2 regions of the Ureibacillus sp. FSL E2-3493 genome follow, and region 2 is predicted to be linked to the other one. Evidence: riboswitches for the same ligand, from Rfam matches in the RefSeq annotation. Region 2 holds a riboswitch; the other holds the start of a gene.
The links. Region 2 has a riboswitch for S-adenosylmethionine ahead of metK (methionine adenosyltransferase). Riboswitches for the same ligand answer to the same signal wherever they lie in the genome.

Region 1 (8,351 bases), 840 kb from region 2:
TGATTTTACTAACAGGTTATTTACAGCGATTATTCGTTGCTGAAACCATTTATCGAAGAGTAGGGGAAACATATGAGCAAGAGCGGTATGATAAAGTAAAGGCACTTTTAGATGAAGCCTATACGATTTTACCAGTATTTGAAGAAACCCATACTTTAACAGCTGCACAAAAAATCCAACTTCAGTTAATCGCACACCAAACAGAAGAATTAATGAAGACTTATTTTAAACAAATGCCGTTATCCTTTAATCAAAAGCTTGCTATTGTAGGTTCATCATTATACGCTGAACAACATGTAAACGCAGGAATTATTCGTTTAGGAAAAATGTTTAATGTGGAAATAAATAAAGATTTCCACCAACGTACTAAATTTTATGAAGAACGCACAAAAATGATTGATTACTTAGTTTTTGTTCTCCATCATGAAGAACAACCAGAGGAACAATTTAAAAAACCAATTGATCCATGGTTTAACGATGTAATAAAAAATAAAGATTTCGTATTAGAAGATTTTAAACAAATTGCTGAAATGCTAGAATTCAACTAAAAAGAAGCTGATTGGTGAGTTTCCCAATCAGCTTCTTTTATTAATAAAATACTTTCTCTACGTTATATTTTGCACGTAAAGTATTTATCGCATATGTTTCATAAATTTCCCGTTCCATTGGATCTTCGATTTCATATACTTCAATTTTATAAATTTCATCCCGATGATTTTTCATCGGAGAAACGTTATCTTCAAAATGTTTCTTAATGCGTTGACGAATTTTACGTGCTTTTCCTACAAATAATAACTCGTTTTCTTTATTGTAAAAGAAGAAAATTCCGCCTTTATCACGGGTAATTTTGTGAAAATCAATAAAGCCATGGTAAGGTGTAATCGGCACGTCCCCTTCCTTTAATTGTTGTTGTCGTTGATAAATGACAACATTCGGTTTTGGTAATTCAATTTTAATCAAAGTCATTTCACGTCCTTCATTTGTATAGAGTTTTATGCTACCATAAATGCCAAGCAATTGCTATAAAGGAAAATGTTCTTTCACTATATTTCAACATTATTATCACCCAATGTGTCAACTGTTATTATTGTTAAAAATAGAAGGAAATACGTTATAATAAATTTGAGGTGAAAGAAATGTTTGTAAGTGAAAAACAAATTGAAATACGGTATGCAGAAACAGATCAGATGGGTGTTGTATACCATGCAAATTATTTAGTTTGGATGGAAATCGGACGTACCCAATTAGTAAATGATATTGGCTTTAATTATGCCGGACTTGAAGAACAAGGATACATATCTCCTGTATTAGATTTATCCATTCAATATAAAAAAGCAATGCGTTATGGACAAGTTGCAACGGTTCGTACATGGGTTGAGTCCCATTCAAAATTAAAAACGATTTATGGCTATGAAATTTTGCATGAAGACGGTTCTGTTGCTGCAACGGCTACTTCACTTCATACATTAGTGAAAAAAGATAGTTTTAGACCTTATCCATTAAGTAAAGTAGACCCAGAGTGGGATACCAAATATTTAGAAATTGCCAAAGTAAATAATTAAATGGAAAAGATCAGGCTAGCCAAAAGCTAGTCTGTTTTATTTTTACCAAATTTCAAATTATTTTTGTCCGTCTACCACGATTCCTTGAATGTTGATATAATAATCTTTATGAGCAAAAAAAGAAAGACTGAAAGGAGGTGTGTTCATGGTACAACAAATGGGAGCAATGGAGACAATTAAATGTTTTATTTTGTTAACGAATACTGCCAGAGAAGCTTTGAAACAACATTTCCAGGATGAACACGCCTTCTTTAAATTGCAGCATGGCTTCGACGTATATATTGAAAAACAATCAGTGGAACAGACGACATTAAATTTAACTTTCTTTTTTGATAATAAACGGAACGAAAAATTAACAAAAAAATTTGGTGATCGTGTAGTTATCATCGACTGTGCCTTTGACTTAAAAAATGGGCTCGTTGCAAAAAGTTTTAGAACACGGGGAAGAAATACACCGGTTATAACGAATCGAAGACAAAAAATGCGCATTCATTTTGTGCCATCCCGTATTAGCGGTCATACATACTCCGATAAATTTATTTCGACAATTGCAGAACTTCCCGTTGCTCAAGAACGGTTTGATTATGTAAATAAACGAATTTCCAGTTGGGAAGGGTACTTAAAGGTTTTATATAAAAATGCTTCTATTGATGATATTGACGCTACCTTTCATTCCCTTCAATATAGTCAAGACTTTTCGAAAGTAACGATACGATGTAACGGCATTGACGATAAACAATGGAAACAACTAAAAGGCTTAAGTGCATATGTCAAAGGTTATCCTAGAGAAATTGGAGAAGTTATAAAAGTTCACCAACAATCGAGGACGATTGATATTGAATTAAACGCAAAAGTTGCTAAACTTGCCCGCACTAATGACTTTGACTTTACAAGTGAATACATTACATTTAGTAATGCTTCAACGAAATCCCAATTGAACCGACTTTTAAAAGGATTTGAACATTTAAAGGAAGGATTAGCCGCCAATCCAAATCTCGAAAATATTTTATTTGAAGATACTCCGAAAATCGCGGAACGTAAAAAAGATATTTCATTAGAATTCCATAATCCTTTAAATGAATATCAACGAGAAGCCGTTAGTGGAGCAATGTCAGCCGAAGACTTATATGTTATTCAAGGTCCTCCAGGAACAGGGAAGACGACGGTTATTTCAGAAATTTGCTATCAAAACGCAAAGGCTGGTTTAAAAACGTTAATTGCATCTCAGTCGAATCTAGCTGTTGATAATGCCCTTAGTCGATTATTAAACAATAAGGATATCCGTATTTTACGCTATGGCCGTACTGAAAGTATTGAAGAAGACGGTAAAAAATTTATAGAAGAAAATGTTGCTGATTATTGGAAAAAGCAAACTTACGAAGCTATTACGAAGGAAATTGAAGATCACCAACTAAAAGAAAAGCAATTGAAGAATGATATTACCCAATACGAGAAGGAAATTGAATCTTTAAAGCAAAAAGAGAGTCAATTACAAGAGGATATCGCAAAAAAGGAAGCTGCTGAAAAAGAGCTTAAAATTGTAACAGAAGAAATCGGTCAGCTGAAGAAACAAATTATCCCTCTGAAAAAAGAACGAGAAAAGACTGAACAAGCATTGGAAAAGCTTAGCGCTTCCAATGAACGCATTTCAGAAAAGATCAATGAACTAAATCATTCATTAGTTACCATTGGAACAAACGAATCGATTGATGAACAACTGTTTGAAGCGCAAGAAAAATTGAAAAAAAGTAAGCAACTTCTAGAATATATTCAAGTAACCCAACAACTCATGGAAATAGAGTTGCAGCTTGCAAATGTTCAGAAGGAATTGGAAGGTATTGAAAGCAGTTCCGATACGATTAATTCCATTATCGAATCCGTTGAATCGATGAAAAAAATACATGAAATTGAATCTTTCATTGAAGATCAAAACATTCACCGTGGATATGTATTAAATCAACTGTTTCATGACCTGGATAAAATTCATGAACAACTTTTACCTTTTAAATCTTTAAAGGAAATTACAATCCGTTTAGATAAGGCAATTGAATATAGTAAAACATCCCTCGGTATTGAAGGACAGATGAATCCTTTACCAAATAATCATCATTACTCCTTACAAGAAATCGAGGAGTTTTTAACGAAATTGAGCTATGCTTTTGCCCAAAAGAAAATAACGAGAGAAAATGGAGCCCGATCAATCCAAGGCCTCTATTTAAGAAAGCAATATTTAAATCAGTTAGTTCTTCGTTATAGAGCACTTGTAGATGAGTCCCTTCTAGTTTTTAGTAAAATAAAAGAAGAAGTATGTGATCAGCTTAAGCAAAGGGAAGGAGCAGATCAATCTTCTTTAAACCTTTTAAAAGCAAAAGAACAAAACTTATTACAATCTCAAGAGAAGTATAAAGAACAACTAAACACTTTCGAGTCTATCATTCAAGAGGATGACATTATCCCTTCTATCGAGGAAATTCATACGATTTGTGAAGCATTGGAAAATGAAATGCAAATATTATTGGAAAACAAAGAAAAAACATCCATTCTTGAAGAACAGTTATCAAAAAAACAACAGGAATTAGAAAGTGTTCAAAAGGAAATGACAAGTGGCCAAACATTATTAAAACAATTTATTTCCCAGTTAAAAGAACTAAACTCGAAGGGATTACAGCTTGAAAAGAAATATGAACAACTTGAACAATTGACAAAACAACATCCGGAACTTGAACTGGAAAAAACAAAATCCAAAATGGAGTCAATTACGGTAGAAATTGATAAAGTCCATAAGAAAATTGAGATGCTTCCGATTGCTCAAAAAATGCAGCTTCAATGGAAAACATTATTAGAGCAAGCTACGGAACATGACTTAGATGAAATACGAAAACTTTATGTTAAACATGCAAATGTCATTGGTACAACATGTGTTGCTTCTGCCAACAAAGAGTTTATGGACAATTATCCGATTTTCGATGTTGTGATTATCGATGAAGTATCAAAAGCAACTCCGCCAGAATTATTGTTACCGATGTTAAAAGGGAAAAAGGTGATTCTAGTAGGCGATCATCACCAGTTACCACCACTAATTGGGGATGATACATTTGAAGAGACATTAGAAACGGTTTTAAAAGAAAGCGACACCTTTGAGGAAAAACGAGAATTAGAAAAATTACTAGAGGAGTCTTTATTCGAACGTCTATATAAAAACTTGCCTGCAACGAATAAAAAAATGTTAGCCATTCAATACCGGATGCATGAAAATATTATGCAAACAATCGCTCCATTTTATAAAAATGGCAATGATTCATTGAAATGCGGGCTATCTGATTCAGATGTATTACGGGATCATAAATTGGAAGGTCCATCTATAAAACGAACGGATCATTTACTATGGATTGATATTCCGAATAGACATCCGTATTTTGAAGAACGGATGAAGGAAGGTTCAAGTCTATATAATGAAGCTGAATTAGAAGTTGTTCGTACTATGTTGCTTGAACTAAATGAAGCGACTGCAAAAGCTAAATCGGAAGAATTAATAGCCCAAGATGAATTAAAATCTGTAGGGGTAATTAGTTTTTATGCTGAACAAGTAAAGCGGATTAACCGACTCATTGAACATGAGTTGAACATTCCTCATTTACATATTCGTACAGGTTCAGTCGATAAATTCCAAGGTATGGAAATGGACGTCATTTTAGTAAGCATGGTTCGTAACAACGATCATAAACACGGCGATATTGGATTTGCGAAGGACTACCGGCGACTGAACGTAGCCCTTTCCCGAGCTCGTGAGTTACTCGTATTAATCGGTAGTATAGAGATGTTTACGAATCGTCCTAAAAAGGAAGAAACGAGAAGCATGTACCGAAACTTGCATCAAATTGTCCAATCACAAAATGGTTACCGAAATCATAACGAATTACTAATTACAACGTAGTAAGGTGGATTTATGGAATTACTTTCATTACAACAATCATTATCTACTCAACTTTTAAAGAAATCGAATATCTCCATTTTGAAGACGGATACTTGGAGTGTACCTGTTCACAGTGTAAATATTACATATAAACCGATATCCCGTACAAAAATGGATATTTTAATGAAAATGATTCTTCAATCCGTTGCGAACAACGCCTTTGAAAATGCAGAACAGCTAAGTGAAATTCTTCTTGTAGAACAACTCTTCATACAAGATTTGTTATCTAAAATGCAAAAAACTGGATTAATTACGAAGGTGGATTCCCATTATCAACAAACGGAAAAGGGACAAAAACAATTACAAAGCGGTGTTTTTGAAGAAGAACAGGATATAAAAACGATAGAATTGCTTTATAGCCCATCCCACCATTTATTTTTAAATGGAGATATTGAAGAAGTACTAGAATATGAAGATTTTCCAGAGCAACTGTATCGATATCATAAACAAGAAGAGGAATTATCGATACAAAACGAACAGGTGATAAAGGAAATTCAAGCATTTGAACAACCCGATTTAGACGATAATGGGGAAAATTTGTCCGTAACCCCATCGATTGATTCTATCGAAGATATCCAAATTAATGATATTCCCTGTATTGAGTTTATTTTATACGACGAAGAACAGGATCATTTCACCGTACGCGTTTGGAATACATTAATTGATAATTGGGATGAAAAGCTCGAACAGGTAATATTCCAAAAAGAACAATCAACTTGGCGGGAAAATTATTTACAGAAAAATAATTAATGAATATTGCAAATATTAGCTTTACGTGATAGTATTATTTTAATTTCATCAATCTTATCAAGAGAAGCAGAGGGACATGGCCCAATGAAGCTTCAGCAACCTCTAACAACGGGTTAGAAAGGTGCTAATTCCAGCAAGACAATTTGTCTTGGGAGATAAGAGTGCGCGTATATAAAATTGTACCCTCTCATTCTCACGCTGGAATGAGGGGGTTTTTATTTATCTTCTCTTTTTAAGATGAAATGAAAGTTAAGAAATGGGGGAACAAAAAATGCCTATTAATATACCAAAGAGTTTGCCTGCTGGAGAAATATTGCGCAAAGAGAAAATTTTCGTTATGGAAGAAGACCGCGCACAAACACAACAAATTCGACCTTTGAACATTTTAGTTTGTAACTTGATGCCAGAAAAAGAGAAAACGGAGTTACAACTATTACGTTTACTCGGAAATACACCTTTACAAACAAATGTTACTTTTCTCAATACCGCTACATACTTATCTAAAAATGTTTCAAAATCTCATTTAGATACTTTCTACAAAACATTCAACGAGATTAAACATCGTCGTTTTGACGGGATGATTATTACGGGAGCACCCGTCGAACGAATGGAATTTGAAGATGTACACTATTGGAATGAAATAACAGAAATAATGGATTGGGCAAAAATCAATGTAACGTCTTGTATGTATATTTGTTGGGGAGCCCAAGCAGCACTTTATCACCATTTTGGTATCGGAAAATTCGAACTTCCTAAAAAATGTTCAGGAATTTATTCCCATGTCATTACCGATTTAACAGTAGATTTAGTGCGAGGGTTTAGTGACGAATATGTAGCGCCCCATTCCCGACACACTTCCGTATCCATCGAGGATGTACGCAACTGTCCTGAACTTCGGTTATTAAGCTTTTCGGAGGAAGCAGGTCCATTTATTATCCAATCTAAGGATACAAAACACATCATGATTACTGGCCACTTAGAATATGATGCTACTACTTTAGCAGATGAATATAAGCGAGATGTGGAGAAAGGTGAACCGGTAGAATTACCGGTCAATTACTTCCCAAATAACGATCCAAATAAAACACCAAAAAATACTTGGCGTGCCCATTCCCATTTACTTTTCTATAACTGGTTAAACTATTACGTTTACCAAGAAACTCCATATGATTGGCATTTTGTTGATGATATGATTGAATTTCACATTTAATAAGATAATGAAAACGGATGTTATGAAACCGATAAAAGGTTTACATCCGTTTTTTTATTTTGACTTAAAATTCAACAATTGAAAAATTTTCAATCATTTTAGTGAACGATTTCTCGTTTCAAAATGTCTAATAAGTATAGGGGGGAAATGAATGGAACAAATCGAATTGGCGAAAAAAGCAATCGCTGGAGATGAAACGGCCTTACTTCAAATTTTAAAACAAGAAGAAAGCACCCATTACCGAATCGCTTTTAGTTATTTAAAAAATGAACATGACTCCCTTGAAGCCATCCAAGAATTTACATTTTGCTGTTTTCGTAAAATACATACAGTAAAGCAAGCAGAATTTCTAAACACATGGCTCATTCGAGTGTTATTAAATGTATGTTCAGATATTCAAAAGAAAAAAAGGCGCTATGAATTAAGAAACGATGTAGCGGAAGGGACTTTCCAAAATGATGATAATCATCTTGAACTTTCTGAAGCTATTTCAAAACTAACTCCAAAACAGCAACAACTCATTTATTTAAAATATTATTGTGATTTAAAAAATAAAGAGATTGCAAAGGAAATGCACATTTCTGAAGGAACTGTAAAATCGAGGCTACATACTGCATTAAAAAAACTACGATTTTTATTTAGTGAGGGGGGACAGTCATGAACGAAAAGGATTTCGACAAGTTAAAGGAAGAGTTAACGAATATTGTAGTACCTACAGAAAAATTAGCTTCTATGCGACATAACGGATATGCAAAATATAAAAAAAGACAAAAACGAAATCGTCTCTTCTTCAAACAAGTTGCTTTAATAGCCGTTGTAGTCATTATATTTGTTAGTTCCATACGTGTCTCACCAG
Region 2 (8,351 bases):
CACGATTTAAAGTCTGTTTCATCTTTAAAATGACCAAAAAACGATTCTTGTGGGGCATTATCCCAACAGTTTCCACGACGTGACATAGATTGCTCTAGTCCCATTTTCTTTACCATCTTTTGAAATTGGGGGCTGGTATAGTGGAACCCTTGATCAGAGTGAATGAATGCGCCATCGGCCAATTTTATCCCATTCTTTTTCAACATCTTTAATGTATTTAATGCAATATCTAGTGTAATTTTATCCGATGTCTCATATGCTAAAATTTCATTGGTTTCGGCATCTTTTATAGCGGATAAGTAGGCACGTTTTCCTTTTCCATAACTCAAATATGTAATGTCTGTTAATAATACTTTTCTAGCGATTCCTTGCTTAAATTTACGGTTTAATAGATTTGGTAAAGTTCTATGTTCTTTCGTTGCTTTGGCCATTCTTCGATATGGATTTGCTTTTCGAATGGGGCAGATGATTTGAAACTTTTTCATGATACGACGAATTCGCTTTAGGTTATATGTAATTTGATACTGATTTTCTAACGTCATTTTAATTTGACGTGCACCTTTCTTACGACCACGGAAATTGAACGCTTTTAAAATGATTTCTTTGACTGTCTCATCTGCCTGATCACTAGCTTGTCTACTAAGTTGTGCTTCTTCTGAAAAATAACGATAGTAGCCCGATCGAGAGACTCCAACTAATTTACAAAGGTAGCTTACCATTCTTTTTAAGCGGTGTTTTTCTATCACATACTGGATCAACTGAAATTTTTGTTCCGCTGTTAATTTCTCTTTTTCTTTATCAACAACCTTTCTGCTAAATCGATCTTTTTTAGTAGTTCATTTTCTGCACGTAATAATGCATTTTGCGCCTCTAACCTTGCGTACTTTTCTTCTATACTTAATTCTCGCTCAAGTGGACGTCCTGAAGAGTGTTTACGTGTATCCACAAGCCCAGCTACACCATTCTTTTGATAAGCAGCACGCCATCGCTCTAAAGCAGACTTTGCACGTTTTTTACCTACGATATCAATATCAAATCCTGCATCTTCAAAAATTTGAAGTGGAAATTTCCCTTCCTCATATTCTTTAATGGCTCTTGCTTTAAATTCATCTGTATATGTTATTGCTTTTTCACTCACTGCTTTTACATAAGGATGTTTCTTGAGTAATTTCTGTTCTTGATCTGTAAATAACTTTTTCGACATGTTCTTCCGCTCCATCAACCATTTATTTTATTTCATTATAAATAAAAGTACCCTATAAGAGAGACCTTTTTTCAAGTGTCTTTCTTATAGGGTACATTTTAAATTTAGACGTCCTTTTTATTATGGATTAAGCTAAAGGGCCACCTTTTTTCAAAATATCTTCAGAAACGTTTGTGAACTTTTTGAAGTTTTCTTTAAATAAGTCTGCTAAATAAGCTGCTTTTTTATCATAAGCTTCTTTATCTGCCCAAGCTTCACGAGGATTTAAAACTTCGCTTGGTACACCTTCTACGGCAGTCGGGATATGTAATCCAAAGATTGCATCTTGTGTAGTCTCAACATTATTAAGTTTTCCATCAATAGCAGCACGAACCATTGTACGTGTATAGGAAAGCTTCATACGGTTTCCAACACCATACTCTCCACCAGTCCAACCAGTGTTTACTAAGAATACTTGAGAACCGTGTTCATCAATTTTTTGACCTAACATTTCAGCATAACGAGTTGCTGGAAGTGGTAAAAATGGTGAACCGAAGCATGTAGAGAATACTGGCTCAGGAGATGTTACGCCACGTTCTGTACCTGCTAATTTTGAAGTAAATCCACTTAAGAAGTGGTACATTGCTTGCTCTTTCGTTAATTTGCTGATTGGAGGTAATACTCCGAAAGCATCAGCTGTTAAAAATACGATTGTTTTCGGATGTCCTGCAACGGAAGGTGTAACAATGTTATCGATAAAATGAATCGGATAAGCAGCACGAGTATTTTCCGTTAATGTTACATCATCATAATCAGGAATACGAGTTTCTGGGTCAATTACAACATTTTCTAAAACGGAACCAAAGCGGATTGCGTTATAAATTTCCGGTTCTTTTTCAGCGGAAAGGTTAACCGTTTTTGCATAACAACCACCTTCGATGTTAAATACGCCATTGTCTGACCATCCATGTTCATCGTCACCAATTAACTTGCGATTGCTATCAGCAGATAAAGTTGTTTTACCTGTACCAGATAAACCGAAGAATAACGCTACATCACCAGCTTCACCAACGTTTGCTGAACAGTGCATTGACAGGATATCACGTTCTGGTAATAGGTAGTTCATAATACCGAAAATAGATTTTTTCATTTCACCAGCGTACTCAGTACCACCAATTAAAATGACTTTCTTTTCTAAAGATACAATAATGAATGTTTCGGAAGTAGTACCATCTACTGCTGGATCTGCCTTAAAGGTAGGAGCTGAAACAATTGTAAATTCAGCCACATGAGAAGCTAACTCATCTTTTGTTGGACGGATGAATAATTGATGACAGAATAGATTGTGCCATGCATATTCATTAATTACTTGGATTGGAAGTTGTGATTCTTTATCAGCTCCTGCAAACCCTTTGAATACAAATAGCTCATCTTTTTCTTTTAAATAGTTTACAACTTTAACGTAAAGGTTATCAAACACTTCAGCAGAAATCGGACGGTTTACATTACCCCAGTCGATTTTGTCTTTTGTGCTTTCTTCTTCTACAATATATTTATCTTTAGGAGAACGGCCAGTATATTTACCTGTTTCAGCACGTAAAGCGCCATCTACAGTTAATGTTGCCTCTCCACGTTCGGTAGCTTTTTCCACTAATTGTGGTACTGAAAGTTGAACATTTATATTTTCTCCGTTTAATAATTCCTTCAGTTCATTTGCAATTTCTACTGAATTCATCGATTTAATACCATCCTTTTTTAAGAATTCCCACTTGCATTGGGAGGGTTGATTAATTTCAAAAATAGTATAACACATTGATTTAAATAATCTATACTAATTCCTGAAAATTATTTTATAATTTTAAAACATTTCATGATTTAGGTAAAATCCATTGACAATTAAAGTTACTTTACGTAAGATGTTGTGTTGAACGGATACTCTTATCCCGAGCTGGTGGAGGGTCAAGGCCCTATGAAGCCCGGCAACCTGCATTTTCATTTTATAATGCGATGGTGCCAACCTGATGCAAGGGGATACCCTTGAACGATAAGAGTGAAAGGTAATGTAATGAAACGACAATTCCTTTTACTCATGCAAAAGTACTTGAGTAGAGGAATTTTTTTTTTCAATTTAGAACACAATGAAAAGGATAGTTTAACTACCTATTTTATATGTGCCTTTCTAAATCCATGTATCAAATTACGAATAAGTGAATTTCACTTGCCATAACTTTTGATGCCACTCGATAAAAACTAGATTTCAAAAATGTTCTACAATACATTTTATACGAAATCTAACACAAAAGGTAGCTAAAAATTGTTCAGAACATGTTTTTGTACATATTTCATTATACAATTACTGTCCTTTTTAACTATCTTTAAAAAGATGGAAAATTTAAGCTAAACAAAAAATATCATTGTGACGGCTTGAAGTACTAATCTTTATAAGTGGGCTAAACATGGGTAATAGAGTACCGTATCAACAACGAGGAAAGAGTCTCGCTATAAACTTAGGAGGAAATCAAATGACAAACCGTCGACTGTTTACATCAGAAAGTGTAACAGAAGGGCATCCGGATAAAATTTGTGATCAAATTTCCGATGCTATTTTAGATGCAATCATTTCTGAAGACCCAAATGCACGGGTAGCTTGCGAAACAACGGTAACAACTGGATTAGTGTTAGTTGCCGGGGAAATTACAACATCTACATATGTTGATATTCAAAGTGTTGTTCGCAATACTGTTGCGGAAATTGGCTATACACGTGGGAAATATGGATTCGATGCAGAAAATTTAGCAGTATTAACTGCTATCGGAGAACAATCTCCTGATATTGCGTTAGGTGTAGATCAAGCTTTAGAAGCACGTGAAGGATCTATGACTGATGAAGATATCGAAGCAATTGGTGCTGGTGACCAAGGTTTAATGTTTGGATTTGCATGTAACGAAACGCCAGAATTAATGCCATTACCAATAAGCTTAGCTCATAAATTAGCTCGCCGTTTAACGGAAGTTCGGAAATCAAAGGAAATTCCATATTTACGTCCCGATGGTAAAACTCAAGTTACAGTAGAATACGATGAAAACAATCATCCAGTTCGGATTGATACGATTGTTATTTCTACTCAACATGATGAAGATGTAACATTGGAACAAATTCAACAAGACTTAAAAGAAAAAGTAATTAATGAAGTTGTTCCTTCTGATTTAATCGACTATGAAACAAAATACTTCATTAACCCGACAGGACGTTTTGTTATCGGTGGTCCTAAAGGGGATGCTGGTTTAACAGGACGTAAAATTATTGTCGATACGTATGGTGGTTATGCTCGTCACGGTGGCGGGGCATTCTCAGGTAAGGATCCTACGAAAGTAGACCGTTCTGCCGCATATGCTGCAAGATATGTAGCGAAAAATATCGTAGCAGCTGGTCTTGCAGAGCGTGCTGAAGTTCAATTAGCATATGCCATCGGTGTAGCTCGACCTGTTTCAATATCAGTGGATACGTTTGGTACAGGTAAAGTAGAAGAAAATAAATTAGTAGAATGGGTAAGTGAATTGTTTGATCTACGCCCAGCTGGCATTATTAAAATGCTTGATCTACGTCGTCCAATGTATAAACAAACGGCTACTTATGGTCATTTTGGTCGCACAGATTTAGATGTCCCATGGGAAAACACTGATATCGCTCAAAAATTAAGAGAAAAGGCCGGACTTTAATTTTCTACATGAAAGAAAATTAGGCTGATTCATAGATAACAAGAAAAAATCTGCGAGATTTCTAAGGTGGTTTTTCCCACTTCAATAGAAATTAAGCAGATTTTTTTTTATTTCGGAATGAATATGTAAAAGAAAAATTAATGGAAGAAAAATTTAAATAATGTTTTAAGCATCCTTTTTACAATAGATAAAATGTATAAAACAATTAAGGAAAAAGCGAATATAAAAACATACAGAAGGATTTTTTGAAAAAACAAAATTAGTTGGTCGCTCCCTATTTCATCTAATGCAATCGATATGATGAGGGGAGTTAAAAATACGATGACCGGTGCAGTAAAAATAATAAGGCTGATTAGTAACCATTCAGATCCCTTTATAAGACGTATTACGAAGCACCCCTTCTTTATTTATATGAACAAAAAATAGAGGTAATACTTCGAAGATTTTAATAAAAAGAGTGTAACATGAAAGTTTACACTCACTTAAGAACATTATTTTTGAATTGATTTGTAGTATTGTCCCTTTTCAACGTATTCTCGGATAATGCGGTCCATATCTTCTCTATCTTCTGGGGTAACCATACGAACTACTTTTGCTGGTCTACCCATTGCTAAAGAATTAGGTGGAATTTTTTTACCCGGTGGTACTAAACTACCAGAACCGATAAATGCACCCTCTCCTATCTCAGCACCGTCTAATATAATGGACCCCATCCCAATTAATGCTCGTTTACGAATCACGCAGCTATGTAATGTTACTTGGTGGCCAATTGTTACTTCGTCTTCTATGATTAAAGGATTGTTCGGGCTTTGATGCAAACAACTTAAATCTTGAATGCTACAGCGTTTCCCGATTATAGTAGCTGATACATCCCCACGAATTACCGTATTAAACCAAATGGACGTCTCTTCACCAATTGTGACATCACCAGTAATTACGGCATTATCGGCAATAAATACAGATGGGTCTATTTTAGGATTTTTATTTTTAAATGGATAAATCATCGAAAAATACCTCGTTTCTAAGTATGATATATTATTATCGTATCAAATAAATAAAAGTATGGAAAATAATAATTGGTATATATATCCACAACTGAATAAGTAATGGGCAGGAGGGTGCGTTATGTGGAAATGGGAAGCAGATGGACAAGCAAAGGCAGTAGTCGTTATCATACATAGCGTTTTTGAACATCATCGTTGGTATGCTTGGTTAATTGAAAAACTTCGCTTAGAAGGTTATCACATTGTTATGGGAGATTTGCCAGGCCATGGCGAACATTTAAAATATTCAAAGGTTCATGACGAAACGATTGAAGAGTATTTAGATTATATTAAAAAGTTAATGGAAAGTGCTTTAACATATCAGTTGCCGGTTTTTATTATTGGTCATGGATTAGGTGGAACATTAGCTATTAGATTTTTAAAGAAGAATACAGTGGAATGTGCAGGTCTAATTTTAGCTTCGCCTTGGCTTCATTTAAAGAAAACGGCTAATTTACTTACGAATGCAATTACAAGTTTAGGAACTATAGCATCGAACAAAAAAATCTCGTTGAAGTTCGATAAAAATATGTTAACTAGAAATTTAGACGGCTACAATGAAATGGTTGATTATTTACCATATCATTCCAATGTAACGGTAAGATGGTTTAAAGATATCCATAATTTAATGAAAAATATGACGGCAGAACAGGAAGGGACATTAGCATTACCCATTTTGTTAATGGTTGCTAAAGAAGATAAAATTACTGATCCTCAGCCTGCAAGAAAATGGTTATTTAATCAAATGTCGTCGGAAATTCAATATAAAGAATGGCCGAACAGTTATCATAACTTATATCATGATTATGAACGGGAAGAAGTATTTACGTATGAGAAGGACTTTATCAATAATGTTATTCGTTCGTTAGGATACATTATTAAATAAAATGACATTTAAAGAAAAGAACTATCCATGAAATTCCTTTCGTTGGATAGTCTTTTTTTATGCGAATTCCAAATAGTAGAATAATGAAAATGAATACAATAAATTATCTTAATATTCTAACGTTTTATTTTTATAGTAATAGATAAAAATTTTTATTGAATTGAGGTTTTAATTTATGTAATATAAAGAATATTCTAAATAATAAATGAAAATGAGGTGCATCCATGATTGAGGAGATTGTTACGTGGTTAAACGATATGTTATGGGGTCCAGTAATGATTTATGGTATTTTAATCGTCGGACTACTGTTCTCCATCTTAACGAAATTTGTTCAAGTCCGAAAAATTAAGGATATGTTTGTCCTAATGTTTACAGGAGAAAAATCGGAAGCGGGTATTTCGTCATTCCAAGCTCTATCAATAGCATTATCCGGTCGAGTTGGTACGGGTAATATTGTAGGTACAGCTACAGCTATTGCTTTTGGTGGACCAGGTGCTGTATTTTGGATGTGGGTAACGGCATTTATTGGAGCATCAACTGCATATGTGGAATCAACATTAGCTCAAATTTATAAAGAAAAGAAAAATGGTGTTTACCGAGGAGGTCCAGCCTTTTATTTAGAAAAAGGTACAGGTCAGCGTTGGTTTGGCGTTGTCTTTGCCGTAGCTGCCATTTTAGCCGTAGCTATTTTAATGCCAGGGGTACAATCAAATGCGATTACTAGTGCGGTAAATAATGCTTTTGGTGTTGAACCGTGGATTACTGGTTTAATTGTTGTAGCGATATTAGCATTTATTATTTTAGGTGGCGTGAAACGTATTGCAAACGCAGCTCAAATTATCGTTCCTTTTATGGCTGTTGCCTATATTTTATTAGCCATTATTGTAATCATAATGAATATTTCCCTTGTTCCAGATGTATTTGCCCTTATTATTCGTAGCGCATTTAATGTTGATGCGACCTTTGGCGGGATGATTGGTGCAGCGATCGCGTGGGGTGTAAAACGTGCAGTTTATTCGAATGAAGCAGGACAAGGTACAGGACCACACTCTGCAGCAGCAGCTGAAGTATCCCACCCAGCTAAGCAAGGTTTAGTACAAGCGGCTTCTATTTATATTGATACATTATTCGTATGTTCAGCAACAGCATTAATGATATTGTTTATGGGTACATATAACACAAATGTAGGAGATGCTAATGGGGAATTAGTAGTTGAAAATGTAGCAGGGGCTACTTATTCAGAATTCACACAATTAGCCGTAAATAAAGCATTCCCTGCCTTAAATGATTTTGGTTCGATGTTTGTGGCCATTGCGCTGTTCTTCTTTGCCTTTACTACAATTATGGCCTATTATTATATTGCTGAAACGAATGTGGCGTACTTATTCACCCAGAAAAGGGAACAATTCTTTACTTGGGTCTTAAAATTTGTCCTCATCATTTCCACTTTCTATGGGGCAATCCGTACATCGGATTTAGCTTGGAAATTTGGCGATTTAGGATTAGGTTTAATGGTTTGG

Region 1: another riboswitch for S-adenosylmethionine. It lies ahead of metA (homoserine O-acetyltransferase MetA); the one in region 2 lies ahead of metK (methionine adenosyltransferase).

The regions. Positions count from the first base shown of each region.
Region 1 is NZ_JBBOPK010000001.1:1,676,012-1,684,362, reverse strand. It holds gene MHH69_RS08525 (transcriptional regulator) at 1-548, shown strand, start outside; gene MHH69_RS08520 (nucleotide excision repair endonuclease) at 589-960, opposite strand; gene MHH69_RS08515 (acyl-CoA thioesterase) at 1,137-1,562, shown strand; gene MHH69_RS08510 (DEAD/DEAH box helicase) at 1,708-5,496, shown strand; gene MHH69_RS08505 (hypothetical protein) at 5,509-6,285, shown strand; SAM riboswitch class I at 6,337-6,447, shown strand; gene metA (homoserine O-acetyltransferase MetA) at 6,557-7,495, shown strand; gene MHH69_RS08495 (sigma-70 family RNA polymerase sigma factor) at 7,647-8,156, shown strand; gene MHH69_RS08490 (DUF4179 domain-containing protein) at 8,153-8,351, shown strand, end outside.
Region 2 is NZ_JBBOPK010000001.1:2,518,753-2,527,103, reverse strand. It holds one part of gene MHH69_RS12895 (IS3 family transposase) at 1-817, opposite strand, end outside; one part of gene MHH69_RS12895 (IS3 family transposase) at 817-1,204, opposite strand; gene pckA (phosphoenolpyruvate carboxykinase (ATP)) at 1,332-2,918, opposite strand; SAM riboswitch class I at 3,119-3,234, shown strand; gene metK (methionine adenosyltransferase) at 3,706-4,902, shown strand; gene MHH69_RS12880 (gamma carbonic anhydrase) at 5,394-5,906, opposite strand; gene MHH69_RS12875 (alpha/beta hydrolase) at 6,028-6,831, shown strand; gene MHH69_RS12870 (alanine/glycine:cation symporter family protein) at 7,056-8,351, shown strand, end outside.